Regions from separate parts of the Cellulomonas sp. H30R-01 genome, predicted to be linked through region 2. Evidence: riboswitches for the same ligand, from Rfam matches in the RefSeq annotation. Region 2 holds a riboswitch; each other region holds the start of a gene.

Region 1 (5,112 bases), 300 kb from region 2:
CAGCAGGACGATCGACACGGTGATGAGCGCCGGGCGGGCCGACGCCGCGCCGGCGTCGGGGACGATGTCGTCGAACAGCGCCAGGTCGCGCCAGACCCCGCGCAGCAGGCTCGAGACGAGCCCGACCACGGCCAGGACCCAGACGGCCCGCGACGCGAGCACGCGCACGTGGACACGACGCCGCTGCTCGTCGAGGGCGGATCGGTCGACTCGCGGGAGGAGCACGCTGCCCGGCATGCGCCCCAGTCTGCCGGGGGTGACCGTCGGCGCACCCCTCGCGCGGGGTGATCCGTCCGTCGTGCGGCGTCAGACGTCCGGCGTCGTCCCCGCCAGCCGCGCGAGCAGGCCGGCGCGGACCGCGGGCCACTCGTCGGGCAGGATCGAGAAGTACGCGGAGTCGCCGCGCGTGCCGTCGGGGGCGAGGCGGTGGCTGCGCAGCACCCCCTCGGGAACCGCGCCGAGCCGACGGATCGCGCCGACCGAGCGCGTGTTGCGGGTGTCGGCACGGAACGCGACGCGCTGCATGCCCCACGTCTCGAACGCGTGCGTGAGCATCAGCAGCTTGCAGGCCGGGTTGTTCGACGTCCCCCACCAGCGCGGCGCGTAGTAGGTGTGCCCGATCTCGACGCGCAGGACGTGGAGGTCCAGGTCGTAGAACGACGTGCTGCCCCGCACCTCGCCCGTCGCCGCGTCCAGCACGCCGAACGCGACCCGCCCGGGCGTCGCCCGCGCGCGGTCCACCTCAGCACGCCAGCCGTCGAGCCCGGCGGGCAGCGGGGACGACATGCCCGCCCACACCCGGTCGTCGACGAAAGCGGCGAGCGCCTCCGCGTGGGTGTCGTCGAGCGGGACGAGCCGAGCACCGTGGCCTTCGAGCGTGACGTCGTGGAGCACAGCGGAAGCCTCGCACGGTCTGGCAGGGTGGCGACCATGGTCTTCTTGGAGCGCGACGGCGACCTGGACGCCCTCGACCTGGTCGGCGAGGACCTCGACGGGCAGGACGGGTCCCACTCCCGGATCCTCGAGTGCACCTTCACGGACTGCTCGCTCGACGGTGCGCGCCTGGACGGCACGCGCGCGTCGGACACCGCCTGGACGCGCGTGCGGGCCGGGTCGCTGTCCGCGGTGTCGACGACCTGGCTCGACTGCCGGTGGGAGGGCGCGCGGCTCGGTGCGGTCGAGGCGCACGGGTCGGAGTGGACCCGCGTCGAGCTGCACGGGGGCAAGGTCGACTACCTCAACCTGCGCGACGCGACGCTCACCGACGTGCGGCTGGTCGGCGTCATGGTCGACGAGCTCGACCTGGCCCGGGTGAAGGCGCGCAAGGTCGTCCTCGACGACTGCCGTGTCCGGCGTCTCGACGTGTCCGGCGCGCGGCTCGAGGACGTCGACCTGCGCGGAGTCGTCGGGCTCGAGCGCATCGACGGCCTCGACGGGCTGCGCGGCGCGCGCATCACGCAGGACCAGCTGCTCGACCTCGCCCCGCTCGTCGCCGAGCACCTGGGCATCGTCGTCGGCTGATCACGCGCCCGTCCCCCGCGGGCCGGGCCCCCTCGGCGCGCGCGACCGACGCGGCCTGACGACGAGCGGGCGCCGAGCCGTCGCGGGCGAGTCAGTCGTCGAGGGCCGGACCGCAGGCGGCGGCCGCGGTGGCGGCGAGGGCGTCGAGGCCGTGCACCTGCACGAGCGGGCGGGTGTCGTCGACGACGGTCCAGCAGGCGTCGACGACGTCGTACCGGGCGGTCGGGCCGTCGGCGAGGTAGCGGCGCAGCGCGTCGACGAGGCGGTCGACGGCCTCGCTCGTCGTGCCGACGCCGACGGACGCGCGGATCGCGCCGCCGGACGCGCCGAGGTGCGCGAGCAGCGGGTGCGCGCAGAACCGGCCGTCGCGGACGCCGATGCCGTGCTCGGCGGACAGGTAGGCGGCGACGAGGCCCGGGTCGTGGCCGGGGACCGTGAACGTGAGGACGCCGACGGGGTCGGCGGAGTCGGGCCAGATGCGCGCGACCTCGACGCCGTCGATCGTGCCCAGGCCGTCGACCAGGCGGGCGCGGAGCGCCTCCTCGTGCGCGAGCAGCGCGCCGGCGGGCAGGGCGGCGAGCCGGTCGCACGCCTCCGCGAGCGCGATCGCGCCGATGACGTTGGGCGACCCGGCCTCGTGCCGCGCGGGGGCGGGCTGCCAGACGGTCCGGTCGGCGCGCACGTCGCGCACGGCGCCGCCACCGGCCAGGTAGGGCGTGCCGGTGTCGAGCCAGTCGCGGCGACCGACGAGCGCGCCCGCGCCGAAGGGCGCGTACGTCTTGTGGCCGGAGAACGCGACGTAGTCGGCGCCGGTGCGGGCGAGCGAGAAGCCGCGGTGCGGGACGAGCTGCGCGCCGTCGACCGCCACGCGCGTGCCCTCGGCGTGCGCGAGCGCGACGACCTCCTCGATCGGCAGGGACTCGCCGGTCACGTTGGACGCGCCCGTGATCGTGAGCAGCGCGTACGGCTGGGTCGCGAGCTCGGCGCGCAGGGCGTCGAGGGTCTCGGCGACCGTCCGCGCGATCGGCAGGATCGTCGTGGTGTTGCCGTGCCGCTGCGACGACTGCACCCACGGCAGCAGGTTGGCGTGGTGCTCGACGTCGAGGACGAGGACCTTGCCACCGGCGGGGACGACACCCGCGAGCAGGTTGAGCGAGTCGGTCGTGTTGCGGGTGATGATCGCGACGTCGTCGGGGCGCGCGTCGACGAACCGCGCGATGCTCTGCCGGGACGACTCGTAGAGGGCCGTCGACACCTGCGACAGGTACCCCGCGCCGCGGTGCACGGACGCGTACAGCGGCAGGACCTCGGTGACGCGCGCGGCGACGGACTCGAGCGCGGGGGCGCTCGCGGCGTAGTCGAGGTTGGCGTAGACCCGCTGGGTGCCGTCGACGAGCGGGACGGTGGTGTCGCCACCGACGACGGGGAGGAGCGCAGCGACGGGCTCGCGGGTCGACACCGGGGCGCCGACCTCGGCACAGGACGTGGTCTCGGCGATGACGGACATGGTGCTCCTCACGGGTCCGTGGGACCCGGCACCGACGGCCAGCCCCGCGCTTGCCGTCCGCCGGTCGGCGGTCGGCCTGGTCGTCACCCGGGGCACCCCACCGCGGAGGAGGGTTGCCGGCCAGCGAGCCGGGGCTTCGCGCTGGCGCTCATGACCTGACGACGAGGGTTCCGCCGGGCGCCGGGGTGTGTCAACGGGAGGCCTCCGGCGTCTCGGATGGCGGGACGGCTTGTCCACTCCTTGGCGCGGCGGCCGTCGGCGCGCGTAGCATCGCCGCAACCATCCAGAGCGGCCGAGAGATCTGGCTCGACGACGCCGCAGCAACCCCCCGGTCCGCCGGGCGAGGGTGCTACCGCCAGGACCGATGGAGGATCGCGATGCCGTACGCCGGTGACCTGACCCCGCAGCAGGCGTGGGACCTGCTCACGAACGACGAGCGCGCGCTGCTCGTCGACGTGCGCACCGACGCCGAGTGGCGTCTGATCGGCGTCCCTGACGCCACCGGGATCGGCGGCCGTGCCGCGCTCGTCGAGTGGACGACCCCGCAGGGCCTCAACCCGCGATTCGTCGACGAGCTCGCCGAGGCCGGCCTGACGCCCGGCGACGAGCGGCCCGTCGTCTTCCTGTGCCGCTCCGGGGTCCGCTCGGTCGCCGCCGCGCAAGCCGCGACCGCCGCCGGGTTCGGCCCGGCCTACAACGTGCTGCGAGGGTTCGAGGGCGACGTCGGCCCCGACGGTCAGCGCGGGCACGTCGGGTGGCGTGCCGAGGGTCTGCCGTGGACGACGCTGTGACCGCCGACCGCGTGCCGGGCCGCGTGCCCGGTCCCGGCGACTGGGACGACCGCTCCGTCGACCGCTCGACGCTGCGGCCCGACACGCTCGCCGTCCGCGGCGGGCTCGTGCGGTCCGAGTTCCAGGAGATGTCCGAGGGCCTCTTCCTCACCCAGGGGTACGTGTACGACTCCGCCGCGCAGGCCGAGTCCGCGTTCGCGGGCGACGTCGACCGGTTCCTCTACTCCCGCTACTCCAACCCGACGGTGTCGACGTTCGAGGAGCGCCTGCGCCTGCTCGACGGCGCCGAGGCCGCCTACGCGACCGCGACCGGCATGTCCGCCGTCTTCACCGCCCTGGCCGCGCTCGTGCAGCAGGGCTCGCGCATCGTGTCCGCCCGCGCGCTCTTCGGGTCGAGCGTCGTGATCTTCGACGAGATCCTCGCGAAGTGGGGCGTGCGCACCGACTACGTCGACGGGCACGTCCTGTCGCAGTGGGAGGAGGCGCTCTCGACGCCCGCCGACGTCGTGTTCTTCGAGACGCCGTCCAACCCCATGCAGGACCTCGTCGACATCGCCGCCGTGTCCCGGCTCGCGCACGCCGCCGGTGCGACCGTCGTCGTCGACAACGTCTTCGCGACGCCCGTCCTGTCCCGGCCGCTCGACCTCGGCGCCGACGTCGTCGTCTACTCCGCGACCAAGCACATCGACGGCCAGGGCCGCGTGCTCGGCGGCGCGATCCTCGGCTCGACCGAGTACGTCCGCGGGCCCGTCCAGACCCTCATCCGCAACACCGGCCCGTCGCTGTCCCCGTTCAACGCGTGGGTGCTGCTCAAGGGCCTCGAGACGATGTCGCTGCGCGTGCGCCACCAGGCCGCGTCCGCCCTGACGCTCTCCGGCTGGCTCGAGCAGCACCCCGCGATCGCGTCCGTCCGCTACCCGTTCCTGCCGTCGCACCCGCAGCACGACCTCGCGCGCGCGCAGCAGACCGGCGGCGGCACGGTCGTCACGCTCAACCTGCGCGTCCCCGAGGGCGCGACGCCCGACGTCGCGAAGAAGACGACGTTCGCGTTCCTCGACGCGCTGCGGATCATCGACCTGTCGAACAACCTCGGCGACACCAAGTCGATCGTCACGCACCCCGCCACGACGACGCACCGCAAGCTCGGACCCGAGGGCCGCGCCGCCGTCGGGATCGCCGAGTCGACCGTCCGCCTGTCCGTCGGGCTCGAGGACGTCGAGGACCTCCGCGACGACCTCACCCAGGCCCTGGACGTCGCGGCCGGCTGAGCGCGGCTCCGAGCGGGGCGACGGC
Region 2 (5,112 bases):
CGCGTGGACCGCGGTCGGCTCGGACACGACGACGGTCCGCCACCGGCCGAGCGACGGATCGTCGTTCTCGAGCGGCGTCAGGCCCTCGCTTCCGGGCAGCCCCGGGACGACGTGCAGGACGTCGACCACGGGCAGCGTCGCGAGGTCGACGGGCGGGGGTGGCGCGGGCGCGGCGGCCTTGGCGACCGCGACGGGTGCGGCGAGCTCGACGGGCGGGGGAGCCGCGACAGGGCTGTCCGTGGCGCACCCGGCCACCCCGACGGCGAGCGCGAGCGCGACGGCCGCACCGGCCGCGCGGCGGCTGGCGGGGACGGACGTGCGCACGAGGACCTCCGGGGTCGGGATCCCATCGTCCGTCAGCGGGGGTCCGCGCGGCAAAGGCGCGAGCGCCGCGAGAACGCGGACGAGCCCCGCGCGAGGGGTGCGCGGGGCTCGCCGGTGGCGGTGGGCAGCTCGCCGGGACGCGTCAGATCGCGGTCGCGTCCCCGATCCGGTGGTACGTGCGGTCGTGGTAGACGAGCGGGGCCACCTCGTCGGTCGTGCCGTGCGCGAGCGCGCGGACCGACACCAGGTAGGACCCACCGACGGGTGTGCGCTGCACGACGCGCCCGCGCACCCACGACACGGCGCCCTCGATCACGGGCTCGCCGGTCGGCAACGCGGTCCAGCCGCCTGCGGCGAACCGGTCGATGCCGCTGGTCGCGAAGCGGGCGGACACGTCGTCCTGCGCGCCGGACAGGAAGCTGATCGCGAGCGTCCGGGCCCGCGAGACGGCCGGCCAGGACGACGACGTCGACGCGAGCGAGAACGCGAGCAGCGGCGGCGCGGCCGACACCGAGATGACGGACGTCGCGGTGAACCCGACGAGCCGGTCGCCGTCGGTGAGGGTCACGACCGCGACGCCCGCGGGGTGGCGGCGGAACACCTCCTTGTACGCGTCGGGTGTGAGCTGCTGCTCGTCCTGCTGGACGAGGTCGGCGTCGAGAGCGCGCAGGATCTCGGCGGTCATCGCAGCGCCTCCGCGAGGTCGGCCGCGTCGCGGACGGCGCGGCGCAGCGGTTCGGCGGCCCGGTCGAGCCAGTGGTCGACCACGGCGTCGAGCGCCGTGGTGTCCCGCAGGTCGGCCTCGGTGACGACGAGCGCGCGCGTCGGGACGTTCGCGCCGAGCTCGACGAGCAGCGGGCGCAGGTGCACCTCGCCGACGAGCGCGTGCGCGGGCGAGCCGGTGACGACGAGCGGGACCGCGACGACCCCGGCGAGACCGTCGGGGCCGTACCCGTCGAGGAACGCCTTGAGCAGCCCGGTGTACGACGCCTTGTAGACGGGCGTCGCGACGACGAGCACGCCCGCGGCGGCGACGGTCCGCAGCGCGGCGTCGGCGGCCGGGCGCTCGGGGGCGAACAGCTCGCCCGCGACGTCGGCGAGGTCGACGGTCGTGACGCCGGCGGTGGTGGGGCCGGCAGGGTCGGCGCCGAGGTGCGGCAGCAGGCGGCCGGCGACGTGCTCGGCGGTGCTGCGGGTGCGGGAGGCCGGGCGCGGGTTGCCCACGAGGGCGACGACGCTCGGACCGGTCGGGTGGCTCACGGTGCGGCTCCTTCACGTTCACGCTTGCCGCACCGGGTGGTGCGGCCTGGTCATCTCCCGGAGCACCCCGTCGTGGAGGGGTTGCTGACCAGCGAGCCGGGGCTTGCGTGCTGGTGCTCGTGACCTGGCCGCGGTTTCTACCAGCGGTCGCGCCGACGGCAAGGGGTCGGGCGACTCCTTCTCGATATGCGGACAAGACCGGTCGGGATTTCGCGTCTCTTCGCCGGATCGCGCGGGCGTCACGGCCTCGCCGCGACCGCGACCGGGACCGGGCCCGGGACCGCGCGAGCGTCGCCGGCTCGCCGCCGCCGTGCCACGATCGCCGCATGACGGACGTCGTCGACCCGCACGTGCTCCCCGCGACCGCCGTGACCAACCTCCGTGACCTCGGCGGCCGCCCGACCGCGGACGGCGGGACCGTCGCGCGCGGCGTCGCGTTCCGCTCGGCCGAGCTCACGTCGGACGGCGTGCCCGACGACCCCGTGCTCACCGCGCTCGGCGTGCGCACCGTCGTCGACCTGCGCACCGCCGCCGAACGCGAGGCACGTCCCGAGCGGCTGCCCGCAGGCGCGCGGCTCGTCGAGCTCGACGTGCTCGCCGATCTCCCCGGGAACGCCGCCGCCCAGGCCGCCACGCTGCTCACCCGCCCGGCGGTACTCCTCGAGACGCTCGACGGCATGGACGTCCCCGAGCAGATGCGCGCCACGTACCGCCGGCTGGTGTCCTCGCCCGCGGCGCTCGCGGGTTACGCGACGTTCGCGCGCACGGTGATCGACGCGCAGGGCACCCCGGTGCTCTTCCACTGCACAGCCGGCAAGGACCGCACGGGATGGGCCGCGACCGTGCTGCTGCTCGCGGCAGGAGTCGACGAGGACGGCGCGACGGACGAGTTCCTCGCCGTCAACCCGGCGGTCCGGGCGACGTTCGCGCCACTGCTCGCGCAGCTCGAGGCCGCGGGCGGCAACCCGGCTCTCGTCTCCCCGTTCCTCGAGGTGCGCGAGGACTACCTGCGGGCCGCGCTCGACACGGTCGAAGCCCGGTTCGGGTCCTTCGACGGGTACCTCGCCGACGGGCTCGGGCTCACGCCCCTCGAGGTCGAGGCGCTGCGGCGCACCCTGCGCGCCGACGCCTGACAGAGGCCGCGCCGCACGGTTCGTCCGGTTGGTCCGTTCGGGTGGTCCGGTATGTCCGATGTTGCCGGGCCTCCGACGGGCGCTGACGATGGTGCGACCGAGCCGACGGAAGGCGGACGCATGCACGAGGACGAGCTGGTCTCCCCGATCCGCAAGGGTGCGCACGACATCGCGCTCGACCGCGAGCGCATGCGCCGTCGTCGCGTCTACCGGCTCGCCGCCTTCGTGCTCGCGGCCGAGGCGTACGTGATCGTCAGCGCGCTGCTGGGCCGCGACCCGCTGCCGTCGCTCCCGGCGGTCGACCCGCTGATCCTGGTCCCGGTCCTGTTCTTCGGGGCGATGCTGCTCCTGCTCGTCGGCACGCAGGTCGGGTCCGCGCGGTCGCCGCACCTCACCTACCGGCCCGAGCAGGTCGACGTCCGGCTCGACGACGTCATCGGGATCGACCCGGTGAAGGAGGACGTCCGCCGCTCGATCGACCTGTTCCAGACGCACCGGCAGTTCGCCGACCAGATGGGCGGCACCCCGCGGCGCGGACTGCTCTTCGAGGGCGCGCCCGGCACCGGCAAGACGATGACCGCGAAGGCGATGGCCGCAGAGGCGGGCGTCCCGTTCCTGTTCGTGTCGGCGACGTCGTTCCAGTCGATGTACTACGGCGCGACGGCGCGCAAGATCCGCGCGTACTTCCGGGCGCTGCGCCGCGCGGCACGCACCGAGGGCGGGGCGATCGGGTTCATCGAGGAGATCGACGCGATCGCGCTGCGCCGCGGCGGGATGCTCGGGGCGTCGTCGTCGCGGACCCTCGTCGGTGCGGCGTCCGCCGGTGCGCCGGGCCTCGTGACGAACGCGATGATGAGCGAGGGCACGGGCGGCGTCGTCAACGAGCTCCTCGTGCAGATGCAGTCGTTCGACGAGCCCACGGGCGGCGACAAGGCGTACAACCGGCTGGTCGCCGCGGTGAACCTGTTCCTCCCCGCGACGCGCCAGATCCGCCAGCGCCGCCCCGGACGCGCACCGATCCTGCTGATCGCGGCGACGAACCGCGCCGACTCGCTCGACCCCGCGCTGCTGCGGCCCGGCCGGTTCGACCGCCGGCTCATGTTCGCCGCGCCCGACGCGCACGGCCGTCGCGCGCTCGTCGACCACTTCCTCGCACGTCGCGCGCACGACGCGGAGCTCGACGACCCGGTCGCCCGTGACCGCGTGGCCGCGTCGACGAACGGCTGGACGCCCGTGATGATCGAGCACCTGCTCGACGAGGCGCTCGTGAACGCCCTGCGCCGCGGCTCGCTCACGATGTCGTTCCAGGACGTCGAGACCGCCCGCATCACCGAGATGGTCGGCATCGGCCAGCCCGTCCGGTACACGCGCGCCGAGCAGGAGCTCATCGCGACGCACGAGGCCGGGCACGCGGTCACGGCGTGGCTCGTCGCGCCGAACCGGTCGCTCGAGGTGCTGACGATCATCCGCCGCGGTGAGGCGCTCGGGCTGCTCGCGCACGGCGACTGCGAGGAGGTCTGGACGCGGTCGCAGGGCGACCTGCGGGCGCTCGTGCAGATCGCGATGGGCGGCTGGGTCGCCGAGGAGCTGTTCTTCGGCCAGACGACGACCGGCCCCGCGAGCGACCTCGCCGCGGCCACGCGCACGGCCGCGCAGATGGTCGGCGCGGCGGGCATGACCGGGTCGCTGGTGTCGTTCCTCGCGACGGAGAAGCCGCTGGTCGACGCGGTCGTCGGGGACGGGCGGGCGCGGGAGCAGCTCGAGCAGGTGCTCGAGGACGCGCGCGCGACCGTGCGGCGGCTCCTGTCGCGCCACCGGTACCTCGTCGAGGCGCTGCGCGACGCCCTGCTCGAGCGGCACGAGCTGCTCGGCCGGGAGATCACCGACGTGCTGGTCGCCGCGCACGAGGCCGCGACGCGGTCGTCGGGCGACGTCGTGCCGCAGCTCGCGGACGAGCCGTCGCGCCCCGCGCCGGCCGCCTTCCCGCTGGCGGGCCCGACCGTCTGACACCCATCCGCGGGTCGACCGCCCGGCGCCGTCCCGCGGGTCGACCGCCCGACGCCGACCGCCCCCTCGCAGGTGCGACATCCGCTCGAGAGCGCGACATCGATGTCGCGCTCTCGAGTCGTCGTCGCACCGGCGGCACCCACCCCGGCGGCGGCGGCGACGCGACGGCGACCGGGCGGGAGGCGGCAGCACGCGTTAGCGTGCGTGACCGTGCCCGAGGGTCATACCGTCCACCGCATCGCCCGCCAGTTCACCGCCGACTTCGCCGGTCACCGGCTCGCCGTGTCCTCCCCGCAGGGTCGCTTCGCCGCCGGGGCCGCGCGCCTCGACGGGCAGGTCCTCACCGAGACGGCCGCGGTCGGCAAGCACATGTTCGCGACGTTCGAGA
Region 3 (5,112 bases), 930 kb from region 2:
AGCCGGATCGTCGCGGAACCCTCGGCCGGGCGCGCGGTGTGCAGCACGCGCCACCCGGCGACGTCGTCGGCCTCGTCGGAGAAGAGCAGCGCGACGCCCTCCTTGCCGGGGGCACCGACGAGCCGCAGCGTCCGTGCGACGCCGCCGCGCTCGACGTCGACCTCGCCGACCAGGGTCGCGTCGTGCACGAGGCCGGCCTGGGCGGCCCCGACGACGACCCGCTGCGGGGCGTCGTACCAGCGCACGGGCGCGTCGAGCACCCAAGACTCGTCGTAGGCGAACGTCGGCACCCCGGTGAACCGGGCGCGGGTCGCGGCCTGCGGGTCACGCAGCCGCAGCGCGTAGCGCCCGGTCCGCCTGACCAGCTCGACCACGACCTCGACCTCGTCGGGCGCGGCCAGCGGGTCACGGCCGGCCGGCAGGAAGCGCGCGACGACCGTCGAGCCGTCCTCGACGACCTCCCACGACCGCTCGCCGCGCAGGGTCGTGCCCGCGTCGGCCGGGTCGACCAGCCCGTCGTCGTCGACCGCGAGGACGTGCGCGCCCTCGTCGTCGGCCCACCACAGGCCGGGCACGCCCGGCAGCGTGCGGCGCTGCGCGCGCAGCCAGAGCAGCGCGACGGGCGTGAGCCAGCCGTGCGGGGTCGCGAGCGTGCGCTCGCGCTCGGTGTGCCAGGCGGCCCACTCGTCACGGGCGGCGGCGGTCCCGGTGTCGGCCGGGCGGATCGCGGTGTCGGTCATCGTGGGGGGGCTCCTTCAGCCGACGGGCTGCTGGTCGAGGTGGGCGGTGCGGGTGCGGCCGGGGGCGGGCCGGTCGAGACCGAGGTGGTCGCGCAGCGTCGGGCCGCTGTACTCGGTGCGGAACGAGCCGCGCTCCTGCAGCAGGGGCACGACGCGGTCGAGCACGTCGTCGAGCCCGTGCGGCGTCAGGTGGGGCACGAGGATGAAGCCGTCGCTCGCGTCCTCCTGGACGGCCCGGTCGATCGCGTCGGCGACCTGCGTGGGCGTCCCGACGAACCCGCCGCGCGTCGTGACGGCGATGACGAGGTCGCGGATCGAGAGCCCGTCGGCCTCGGCGCGGGCGCGCCACTGCGCGACGACGGGACGCGGGTCCTTGACGTGCCGGACGCGCCCGCGCGTGATGTCGGCGTTGTCGACGTCGGGCTCGACGTCCGGCAGCGGTCCCTCGGGGTCGTACGACGTGAGGTCGACGCCCCACACCTGCTCGAGGAACGCGATCGCGCCCGGTCCCGAGACCTGCTGGCGCCGGATCACCCGGGCCCGCTCCTGGGCGTCGGCGAGCGTGTCGCCGAGCACGACGGTCGTCGCGGGCAGGATCTTGAGGGACTCCTCGGTGCGCCCGAGCGCGGCGAGCCGGCCCTTGACGTCCCGGTAGAACGCCTGACCGTCCTCGAACGTCGAGTGCATCGAGAAGACGACGTCGGCGGTCGCCGCCGCGAAGTCGCGGCCGTCGGCCGAGTCGCCCGCCTGGAACAGCACCGGGTGGCCCTGCGGACCGCGCGGCGTCGGGAACGTGCCGCGCACCTGGAAGTGCGTCCCGACGTGCTCGACCTCGCGCACGGCCCCGTCGCGCAGGAACGCGCCGGCGGCCCGGTCGCCGAGCACGGCGTCGTCGTCCCACGAGTCCCACAGCGCGCGGGCGACCGCGACGAGCTCGGCGGCCCGCTCGTACCGCTCGGCGTAGGGCAGGAACCCGCCGCGGCGGAAGTTCGCGCCGGTGAACGCGTCCGACGACGTCACGAGGTTCCATGCGGCACGGCCGCCGGACAGGACGTCGAGCGTCGCGAACTGCCGGGCGATCTCCCACGGCTCGTTGAAGGTCGTGTTGATCGTGCCGACCAGGCCGAGCCGGTCGGTGACCGCGGCCAGCGCGGCGAGCACGGGCAGCGTGTCCGGGCGGCCGACGACGTCCAGGTCGAAGATCTCCCCCTTGTGCTCGCGCAGGCGCAGGCCCTCGGCGAGGAAGAAGAAGTCGAGGCGGGCGTCCTCGGCCTTGCGGGCGAGGTGCTCGAACGACGCGAAGTCGATCTGGCTGCCGGAGTCGGGCTCGGTCCACACCGTGGTGCTGTTGACACCCGGGAAGTGCGCGCCGAGGTGGATCTGCTTGCGGGGGCGGTTCGTCATTTCGGCGGCTCAGGCGATCGCGGTCGCGTAGCGGCTGACGGGGCGCGCCAGGCCGAGCGTGTCGCGGAACGTCGTGCCCGGGTAGGACTCACGGAACACGCCCGCTGCGCGCAGCAGCGGCACGACCTCGTCGGCGATGCCGTCGACGTCGGTGTGCAGCGCGGCGGGCCGCAGCGTGAAGCCGTCGACCGCGCCGGTCGTCGTCCAGTCCTCGATCGTCGCGGCGAGGTCCGCCGCGGTCCCGACGTGCGCGGCACCCTCGTGCGTGCGCCGACCGGGGGCCGTCAGCGCGTCGAGCAGCGCGAGCCGCTCGCGGGCGGCGTGCTCGGTCCCGCCGAGGACCACGAACAGGTCGGCCACCACGCGGAGCTCGTCGGGGTCGCGCCCGACGGCGGCCGCAGCGGCCCGGATCTCGGCGCGCTGGCGCGCGGCGTCGCCGCGGTCGGCGGGGCGGATGCGCACGACGTCGGCGCGGTGCGCGGCGAGCGCGAACGACGACGAGGACCCGACGCGCACGACGACGGGCGGCTGGCCCTGCGGCGAGCGCGGCGTGATCGACGAGCCGCGCACGGCGAACCGCACGCCGTCGTGGTCGATGCGGTGGATCTTCTCGCGGTCGACGAACCGGCCGGTCGGGACGTCGCGGATCTCGGCGTCGTCCTCCCAGCTGTCCCAGAGCTTGCGCACGACGTCGACGGCCTCGTCGGCCTCGGCGACCGCGTCGGCCTCGTCCTGCGCGGGCTTGCGGCCGAACGCGGCGGCGACCTCGTCGGTCGTGGACCAGCCGACCTGCCAGGCGGCGCGACCGCGGCTCACGTGGTCGATCGTCTGGATCGCCTTGGCGACGTGGAACGGCTCGGTGTGCGTGGTGTCGACGGTCGCGACGAGCCCGATCCCGGAGCTGCGCGGGGCGAGCCGGGCGGAGACGAGCGCGGCGTCGAGCCGGCCGCGCAGCGTCGTGTTGCGGCTGGTGTGCAGCGCGAACGCGTCGTCGAACAGGACGTAGTCGAGCGTGGCGCGCTGCGCGGTCGCGACGAGCTGGCCGAGGCGCTCGGGGTCGAACAGGCGGTGCGGCTCGGAGCCGGTCGCGCGCCACGCCTCGGGGTGCGCGCCGGCGTCGGAGAGGTCGAGGCCGAGGTGGGTGCTGGGGGTCACGGTCATGGTGCGGGTCCGTCTCTGGGGTGCACGGCGGTTGCGGGCGCGCCGAGGGCGCGTCCGTGCCGGGACGTGGCGGTGGGGTGGGACGAGGGAGCCCGCGTCGGCGGGCGGCGGGGTCGGGGCGCTGCGGCCCCCGACCGTCGGTGCGGCGGTAGCGCGGGTGTCAGCGCGTGCGACAGGAGCGCAGGGGGCGACAGCGACACGTCAGGACGGCTGCGCGTCCGGGGGCTCGCCCGCTCATCGCTCTCTCCTCACGGCAGGCCGTGGGCCTGCGTCCGCGCCGTTGCCGTGCGCGGTGCGCTCACGGCCTGGTCGTCACCCGGGGCACCCCGCCGCGCGGGAGGGTTGCCGTCCAGCGAGCCGGGGCTTGGTGCTGGAGCTCATGACCCCGAGGTCGCGTGACCCCGGTGACGAGCACACTAGAAATCCCGACCTGATAGGTCAAGTATCGTCGGGCCCGGTTCTCACATGCCGGACAACGGTGTCCACGATCCGCACCCCGCGGTGCCACACTGCCCGGCATGTCCGCACCCGAGCCGCACGCCTTCGCCGCCGCCTGGGTGGCCGCCTGGAACGCGCACGACGTCGAGGCCGTGCTGGACCACTTCGCGGACGACGTCGTGTTCACGTCGCCCGTCGCCGCCCGGCTCCTGCCCGCGACGCAGGGGGTCGTGCACGGCAAGGACGCCCTGCGGGCCTACTGGACGGAAGGCCTCCGGCAGGTCCCTGACCTGCGGTTCTCCGTCGAGCGCGTGCACGCGGGAGTCGACGTGCTCGTCCTCGGCTACCGCAACCAGTCGGGCGGCGTGGTCGACGAGGTCCTGCGCTTCGTCGACGGGCTCGTGGTCGAGGGGCACGGCACCTACCTCGTCGAGCCGCCCGCCCCGCAGGCGGGCGGCTGACGTCCGGACATCTCACCCCGCGTACCACCGTTCGCACGGGCCCGCCCGACGTGCGGCGCGCCCCTGGTCGCACGACCATGAAGGAGTTGCGACTGGAGAACGCGGTCGTGGACGTCCGGCGGCCAACCCCGGCCACCGGGTCGAGAGAGGCAGTCAGATGGCTCTGTGGCTCATCCTCATCATCGCCGGCGTGGTGATGATCGTCCTCGGCGTCGCCGTCGAGGCCGCGAAGGTCCTGCTGTGGATCGGCATCATCCTGCTCGTCGTCAGCCTCATCGGCTGGCTCGTCGGCAGAGGCCGTCGCGCCGTCTGACACCCCCGCCCACGACCGCCCGCACGAGAGGAGAGACCCATGGGTCTGGACGACAAGATCGAGCACGCCGCCGAAGAGGCGAAGGGCAAGGTCAAGGAGGGCACCGGCCGCGCGACCGGCGACGAGCGCCTCGAGGCCGAGGGCCAGGCGGACCAGACGTCCGCGAACGTCAAGCAGGCTGGCGACAAGGCGAAGGACGCCGTCGACGACGTCAAGGACGCCTTCAAGTAGACCGCTGCACCGGCTCGGCCGGTCAGCTCCGACGGGGACGGTCCGTGCGGGCCGTCCCCGTCGTCGTCCCCGCCGGTCCCCCGGGCGTCTCCGCCCGCGCCGCGCGCATCCGCAGCCCGGCGACGCACTCGACCACGCCGACGGCGGCGAACGCCCACTGCACGGGCGACGTCCAGCCGACGAGCGGCAGCTGCACCGCGACCCACCCGGTCAGCGCCGCGCCGCCCACCGCCGCGACGACGGGCGCGTCCGCCGTCCGTCGCAGCGCGGTCACGAGCACGAGCGTCTGCGGGACACCGACGAGGACCGCGAGCGCGACGGCCGGCACGACCGGCCCGGTGAGGGGCAGCACCTGCTCGAGGTC

What was found. Region 2 has a riboswitch for S-adenosylmethionine ahead of GXP71_RS14600 (NADPH-dependent FMN reductase). Riboswitches for the same ligand answer to the same signal wherever they lie in the genome.
Region 1: another riboswitch for S-adenosylmethionine. It lies ahead of GXP71_RS13260 (rhodanese-like domain-containing protein); the one in region 2 lies ahead of GXP71_RS14600 (NADPH-dependent FMN reductase).
Region 3: another riboswitch for S-adenosylmethionine. It lies ahead of GXP71_RS10405 (LLM class flavin-dependent oxidoreductase); the one in region 2 lies ahead of GXP71_RS14600 (NADPH-dependent FMN reductase).

What each region holds. Positions count from the first base shown of each region.
Region 1 is NZ_CP048210.1:2,959,197-2,964,308, forward strand. Features, by position in the region: gene GXP71_RS13240 (bifunctional lysylphosphatidylglycerol flippase/synthetase MprF) at 1-237, opposite strand, end outside; gene GXP71_RS13245 (GNAT family N-acetyltransferase) at 307-894, opposite strand; gene GXP71_RS13250 (pentapeptide repeat-containing protein) at 931-1,521, shown strand; gene GXP71_RS13255 (aminotransferase class V-fold PLP-dependent enzyme) at 1,613-3,028, opposite strand; SAM riboswitch class IV at 3,070-3,184, opposite strand; SAM riboswitch class I at 3,305-3,399, shown strand; gene GXP71_RS13260 (rhodanese-like domain-containing protein) at 3,406-3,819, shown strand; gene GXP71_RS13265 (O-succinylhomoserine sulfhydrylase) at 3,843-5,087, shown strand.
Region 2 is NZ_CP048210.1:3,259,845-3,264,956, reverse strand. Features, by position in the region: gene GXP71_RS14610 (L,D-transpeptidase) at 1-324, opposite strand, end outside; gene GXP71_RS14605 (flavin reductase family protein) at 467-1,009, opposite strand; gene GXP71_RS14600 (NADPH-dependent FMN reductase) at 1,006-1,584, opposite strand; SAM riboswitch class IV at 1,600-1,709, opposite strand; gene GXP71_RS14595 (tyrosine-protein phosphatase) at 1,911-2,717, shown strand; gene GXP71_RS14590 (AAA family ATPase) at 2,838-4,724, shown strand; gene GXP71_RS14585 (Fpg/Nei family DNA glycosylase) at 4,935-5,112, shown strand, end outside.
Region 3 is NZ_CP048210.1:2,334,504-2,339,615, forward strand. Features, by position in the region: gene GXP71_RS10395 (DUF1684 domain-containing protein) at 1-740, opposite strand, end outside; gene GXP71_RS10400 (NtaA/DmoA family FMN-dependent monooxygenase) at 756-2,144, opposite strand; gene GXP71_RS10405 (LLM class flavin-dependent oxidoreductase) at 2,154-3,305, opposite strand; SAM riboswitch class IV at 3,577-3,690, opposite strand; gene GXP71_RS10410 (nuclear transport factor 2 family protein) at 3,824-4,204, shown strand; gene GXP71_RS10415 (DUF4175 domain-containing protein) at 4,362-4,517, shown strand; gene GXP71_RS10420 (CsbD family protein) at 4,557-4,748, shown strand; gene GXP71_RS10425 (hypothetical protein) at 4,771-5,112, opposite strand, start outside.